DNA from 2 places in the Arthrobacter sp. YC-RL1 genome. Region 2 is predicted to be linked to the other one. Evidence: predicted binding sites of a transcription regulator. Region 2 holds the regulator's gene; the other holds the start of a gene.
The links. Region 2 encodes LexA, which represses DNA repair genes until DNA is damaged. Its sites were predicted from a motif close to TCGAACANNTGTTCGA; they were not measured.
Positions count from the first base shown of each region.

Region 1 (3,414 bases), 970 kb from region 2:
GCCGACGACCTTGAGCTTGCGGTCCTTGTCCACCTTGCGGCGCTTGGACGGGATCTCGATCTGCTTGCGGCCCGAAAGGTAGTCGCCGGTCAGCGAACGGGTGTTCTCCTTCAGCCCCTCCACGGAGCCGGAGTGCACCACTTCGCCGCCGTGCTCGCCCGCGCCAGGGCCGATGTCAACGATCCAGTCCGCCTCGGCGATGGTGTCCTCGTCGTGCTCCACCACGATCAGGGTGTTGCCCAGCGAACGCAGGTGCAGCAGGGTCTCGATCAGCCGTCGGTTGTCGCGCTGGTGCAGGCCGATGGACGGCTCGTCGAGCACGTAGAGCACACCCACCAGGCCGGAGCCGATCTGGGTGGCCAGGCGGATGCGCTGGGCTTCGCCGCCGGACAGCGTGCCGGCTGCGCGTTCAAGGGTCAGGTATTCCAGGCCCACGTCCAGCAGGAACTTCATGCGGGCGCCGATTTCCTTGAGCACCTGCACCGCGATCTGCGCCTCGCGGTTGCTCAGTTCCAGGGTGGTCAGGAACTCGGCGGCGCTGCGCAAGTCCATGGCGGAGACCTCGGCGATGGACTTGCCGCCCACCAGCACCGACAGCGAGGCCGGGTTCAGCCGGGCGCCGCCGCAGGTCGGGCACGGGATCTGGCGCATGTACTGCTCGTAGCGGTCGCGTGCGTGGTCCGATTCGGTTTCCTGGTGCTTGCGGTGCACGTAGGAGATGACGCCCTCGAAGCCGGTCGAGTACTTGCGTTCGCGGCCGAAGCGGTTCTTGTACTGCACCACGACCTTGTGGTCCTTGCCGTTCAGGATGGCCTGGCGGGCTGCGGCGGGAAGGTCTTTCCAGCGGGTGTCCATGCTGAAGCCCAGGTCCTTGCCCAAGCCCTCGATCAGCCGGTTCCAGTACTCGGTGGTGGCCTTGCCCAGCGACCACGGGGCGATTGCGCCCTCACTGAGGGTCACCTCGTCGTCGGGGACGATCAGGTGCTCGTCCACCTCCAGCTTGGTGCCGATGCCGGAGCAGGCGGCGCAGGCGCCGAAGGGGTTGTTGAAGGAGAAGGTGCGCGGCTCGATCTCGTCGATGGCCAGCGGGTGCTCGTTCGGGCAGGCGAGGTTCTCGGAGAAAGAGCGGATGCGCTTCGGGTCGTCGTCCTCCAGGTCCACGAAGTCGGCCAGCACGCGGCCGTCGGCGATGCCCAGCGCGGTCTCGATGGAGTCGGTCAGCCGCTGGCGGACCTCCTCCTTCATGGCCAGGCGGTCGACAACCACCTCGATGGTGTGCTTGACCTGCTTGGCCAGCTTCGGCGGATCGGTCAGCTGGATGGTCTGCCCGTCCACGCGGGCGCGGGAGAAGCCCTTGGCTGACAGCTCCGCGAACAGGTCGACGAATTCGCCCTTGCGGGCGCGGACCACGGGAGCCAGGATCTGGAAGCGGGTTCGCTCGGGCAGCTCCATGAGCTGGTCCACGATCTGCTGCGGGGTCTGCTTGGAAATCGGCTCGCCGCATTCCGGGCAGTGCGGCCGGCCCACGCGCGCCCAGAGCAGACGCATGTAGTCGTAGACCTCGGTGATGGTGCCGACAGTGGAACGCGGGTTGCGGCTAGTGGACTTCTGGTCGATGGACACCGCCGGGGACAGGCCCTCGATGAAGTCCACGTCCGGCTTGTCGACCTGGCCCAGGAACATTCGCGCGTAGGCAGAGAGCGACTCGACATAACGTCGCTGGCCCTCGGCGAAGATGGTGTCGAACGCGAGGGAGGACTTGCCGGACCCGGACAGGCCGGTGAAGACAATCATCGCGTCGCGCGGCAGATCGATGTCCACGTTCTTCAGGTTGTGCTCGCGCGCGCCCTTCACGACCAGGCGCGTCAGATCAGTTTTCTTGCTCTCTGCAGTAATAGCCACGAAGCAATACTAATCGAAAATTGCTTCGAATGAGTGTGAACTCTGACGCAACTCACATGCAAATCGCCAAAGGCCGCACCGTCGACCGGCGAGCGCCGTGCGATCCCCCGCACCGGGCGGGCTCAGTGCCCGCCGGCCTGCTGGGCGATCCGCGCGGTTCCGGGCAGGCGACGGACAAGTCGCGGGAGGAAATTGAACACAACGAGGACCACCAGCATGCCCAGGCCAAGACCGAACAGCACGTCGTGCGGGTAGTGCGCGCCGACTCCCACCCGCGCCACGGCGATGAGCAGGGCCGTGGCGGCCAGGTACCAGCGCAGCCGCACGATGGCCAAGGCGCAGGCGGTCGCGAAGGCGGCGGCGAGCACCGAGTGGTTCGAAGGCCAGGACCAGTCCCCGTGCGGCGGGCAGGTTTCCGCAATGGCCACGTGAATGCTCTGGCAGGGCCGCGCCTCGGTCAGGATCAGCTTGAGCGTGCTGCTTGCGGCGTAGGCGAGGATCACTCCCAGGCCTCCCAGCACCAGCCTCGCGAACGCCGCCCGGTCCCTGAACCATGACCATACGGCCAGCCCGGCGGTGAACAAGACCAGCAGCAGCAACGCCGCGTCGGCGAAGAACACCGCCAGCAGGGTGAGTGCCGGGGAGGAACCGGCCGCCGCGGTGACCGCTGTGTACAGCTGTTCGCGGACTATAAATGCCGGCAGTGACAGCGCCATGAGGCCCAGGGCGATGAGCACTGGGATGGCAGGCCGCGTTGACGTGACCCGAGCGGATTCTGTAGTCATGAGACGTGATTGTAGGCCTGGTTTCTGGGAGGGTATTCCAGCAAGTTTCAGGCCTGTTCCCAGAGAAGCTTCCCGCAGGGTTTGCCGCCTGGGGCACTATTCATCGGGCATGCGGTACGCGACCATGCCCGCGCGGTCCGGGAGCACCGCGATCCGCTGCTGGTCCTTGCCTGTGCGCTGGAACTCCGCATACAGCGGAAGGTCCTTCGTGGCCTTCTGCGTGTCACGGGTGCATGGTTGCACGGTCTGCGGCACCCTCAGGTAGGCCGTCTGTTCGTATCCGTCGATGTGCCTGACTTCCACCGAATCGCGGTCGCTGGTGCACAAGACGGTGTCACCAAGGACGTGGGAGAGTTCGAGCTTTTCCCCGGTCGAGCTGTCCACGGCGGCGAATCCCGAGGCCATGGGGACGATCACGTATTTCTGGTCGCCGAGGATTCTGTTGTTGGCCTTGGCCAGTTCCACAGCTTTCTCGTATCCGGGCATGTCATACGCCCAGCGTTCCTTGCCGGTGGCCGCGTCGATGCCTGCAACGTCCCATTCGAGGCCCGTGAGCGCCCCGCGCTTGCCGGTGGACGGATGCACCGTGGCCAATGCCTGGTGGAATCTGCAGGTGACGAAGGTGCTGCGCGTCTGGGCTTGGCGGGTCTCAACGATTCCGGAGCAGGCCTGGTCCGCGCCGGGCACCGCCCACCGGCGTTTTCCGGTGTCTGGGTCGATCCCGACC
Region 1 is NZ_CP013297.1:1,745,760-1,749,173, reverse strand. It holds gene uvrA (excinuclease ABC subunit UvrA) at 1-1,902, opposite strand, end outside; gene ATC04_RS08165 (phosphatase PAP2 family protein) at 2,025-2,687, opposite strand; gene ATC04_RS08160 (PQQ-binding-like beta-propeller repeat protein) at 2,784-3,414, opposite strand, start outside.
Region 1: uvrA (excinuclease ABC subunit UvrA) is a predicted target of LexA. The motif match lies at 1,916-1,931, and genes of this name have one in related genera.

Region 2 (3,414 bases):
GCTCGTATGGTGCTCACCGCAGCGGGCGGGGCCAAGCGCCATTGCGCCGTCAACGTTGACGAATTGGTCAAAGCCACCAACAGACTTGAAAAGGCCTTGACCGGCGTACCGACCGGGTTGTTGCAGACCGGCCTGCGCGAGGACATGGGAATCGCCCTGAACGACATCGTGGAACAGGCCCGGCTCATTCTCGCATTGACGAAGCCTGAAGCCAACGCGCCGGCCGATGGTGGTCGCCAGACCGCCAGGTCGCAAATGCAGGCCGTCATGGATGACGCCATCCGCATGCTCGAAGCCGAAGACCGCCGGGAGGTGCTCTACACGACCCGTCCGCGAGAATTTGTCGAAGGCCGCGGCTATGTCGAGGCGGATGACAACCAGCCGGCGACACTTAACGTGGCACCGCTGTCCGTGGCCGGAAAACTGCGCGAAGGACTCTTTGACGGTCGTACCGTCATCTTGACCAGCGCCACCTTGGCCATCGGCGCGCAATTCGACTCGGTGGCCGGTTCACTGGGGCTCATGGGTGCCGGTGCACCGTCATGGACAGGCATCGACGTCGGCAGCCCATTCGATTATCCGAAGCAGGGCATCTTGTATGTCGCCAAGCACCTGCCCAAACCCGGCAGGCAGCTTGCCGCCGAGACCCTGGACGAAATCGAGGATCTGATCAAGGCTTCGGGCGGCGGCGCGTTGGCGCTGTTCACCTCGAAGCGTTCTGCCGAAGAAGCGGCGGCGATCTTGCGCGAGCGCCTCGACGTCGAGATCCTCTGCCAGGGTGATGCGAGCATGAAGTCTCTGGTAGCGCAGTTTGCCGAGGAACGGGACACTTGTCTCTTCGGCACCATGACTCTCTGGCAGGGCGTAGACGTGCCTGGCGACTCCTGCCGTTTGGTTATTATCGACAAGATCCCGTTCCCGCGTCCGGACGATCCGATCTCCAAGGCCCGCACCGAAGACGTGCAGAAGCACGGCGGTAACGGTTTCATGCAGGTTTCGGCCACACACGCCGCGATCCGTCTGGCCCAGGGCGCTGGCCGGTTGATTCGTTCCGTGTCGGACAAGGGCGTCGTGGCAATCCTCGACTCACGCATGGCTACCGCACGCTACGGCAGTTTCCTCAAGGCCTCGTTGCCGCCGATGTGGCCCACCGTGGACAAGAAGACCATCACCGGTGTCCTCAAGCGGATGGACCCGAACCGCTAGATCGGTATTGGTTCATTCCGCGGAAGCCGGCACGGCTGAGCCCGTGTCGAAGCAAAGAGCGCTGGGACGCAGTCATATTGAACTGCACCCCAGCGCTCTTCGATTTGTCGGATTAGAGCGAACGCATGACCGATACAACGCGTCCCATGACGGTCGCTGCATCACCGAGGATCGGCTCGTACCGAGAATTCTGCGGCAACAACCAGGTATGACCGTCGCGCTGCCGGAACGTCTTCACGGTAGCTTCTTCATCGAGCAATGCAGCCACGATGTCGCCGTTGTTCGCAGTTTGCTGGCGACGCACAACAACCCAGTCGCCGTCGCAGATCGCAGCATCAACCATCGAGTCTCCTGAGACTCGAAGCATGAACAGCTCTCCGTGGCCCACCAGCTGGCGCGGAAGCGCGAACACGTCCTCTACCGTCTGATCTGCAAGGATCGGTCCACCAGCGGCGATACGGCCAACCAGCGGCACCATAGTGGTGTCCGCGGAGGTGCTCAGCTCAATGATCTTCGCATCTTCCTTGCCGGCCTCTTCCGCTGGCTTGGGCGCCTCGGCCGCTGCGGCATCCTCGCTGAGCTGCAGCGGCAGCAGGATCTCCATGGCACGAGGTCGGCGTGGATCACGACGAAGGTAGCCGAGCTTTTCAAGCTGGCTCAACTGGTGCGTGACACTCGACAGGCTCTTGAGGCCCACGGTGTCGCCGATCTCGCGCATCGACGGCGGATAGCCGTTCTTTCCGATCGAGCGCTGGATGGTCTCGAGAATTTTCTTCTGGCGGATCGTCAGCGAACGTGCATTCGATCGGGGAGTGCGCTCTGAAGCTGACATGACCTTTAGCCTTCCCTAATCACCGGTCGTGAGCTGGGCGGATGCCTAACTGTCGGAAGCCAGTGATGTTATGTATTCGTTCCTCTTCTACTTCGAAATCTTAGTCGATGTGAGGGAGTCTTTCAAAGATTTGTTCGAAAGTGTCTGGACAATTTCCGCGAAGTTCTGTTAGAAAAGATATACGAGAATCGAACACATCTTCGAAAACAGTATTCGAAGACAGGTTCGCATCATGCCACTGTTGAGGAGAATAGTCATGGCAACCGCCGCACTTGACTCGAAACGCACCAAAGAACACATGAAGATCCGCATCAATCGTCGCGGCTGGGCCGTGCTGGTTGGGGTCCCGGTGTTCATTCTGACCATCGCCGCCGCATTCCTGATCACCATGTTCACTTCAAGTGCCCAGGCGGCGTCCAACTCGCCGCAAGGTGTTGAAACCGTGGCCGTGACCGTCATCCCGGGCGACTCGTTGTGGGATCTCGCCCGTGAATACGCCGTAGGCTACGACGTGAATGCGGCCATGGAGCATATCACGGAGATCAACGCACTGGACTCCAGCGAGATCCGCGTTGGCGACACCTTGGAGATCCCGGTGTTGGCCAACTAGCCGGTCAAACCCTCAAAATGGCGACAGGTATTGTTACCAAGGTTTGTCGCCAATTCTTGAACCGACGACTGCGCCATTAGACTTAATGACGTGAATGTCCGCAGTGAACTATTGAGTCAGCTGCCCTTGCGTGAGAATCTCCGCGGGCTGTCCCCTTACGGTGCGCCACAAATTGACGTACCAATTCAGCTGAATGTCAATGAGAACACCCATCCGCTTCCGCAGACCGTGATTGATGCAATCGCTCAAGAAGTCTCCAAGGCAGCGGCCACGCTGAATCGCTACCCGGATCGTGAATTCGTGGAATTGCGTGAACTCCTAGCCAAGTACCTGGGCCACGATCTGGATCGCGAGAACATTTGGGCCGCGAACGGTTCCAATGAGATCCTGCAGCAGATCCTGCAAGCCTTCGGTGGCCCCGGTCGAAGCGTCATGAGTTTCGGCCCCACTTATTCCATGTACCCGCTGCTGGCCAGCGGAACCGATACCGAATACATCGCCGGCCAACGCGCCGATGATTTCACTCTCTCGGCCGACTCTGCTGCCGCGCAGGTACGCGAGCACACACCGAATATCGTTTTCCTCTGCTCTCCGAACAACCCAACCGGCACGGCATTGGGACTGGATGTCATCGAGGCTGTCTACGAGGCAGCCTCCGAGACCAACGCCATGGTCATCGTCGACGAGGCCTACGCTGAATTTTCACTGGCCAATACCAAGTCGGCACTGAGCCTCCTCGGAGGACGCCAGCGCTTGATTGTCAGCC
Region 2 is NZ_CP013297.1:2,719,820-2,723,233, reverse strand. It holds gene ATC04_RS12640 (ATP-dependent DNA helicase) at 1-1,206, shown strand, start outside; gene lexA (transcriptional repressor LexA) at 1,319-2,038, opposite strand; gene ATC04_RS12630 (LysM peptidoglycan-binding domain-containing protein) at 2,295-2,648, shown strand; gene ATC04_RS12625 (histidinol-phosphate transaminase) at 2,739-3,414, shown strand, end outside.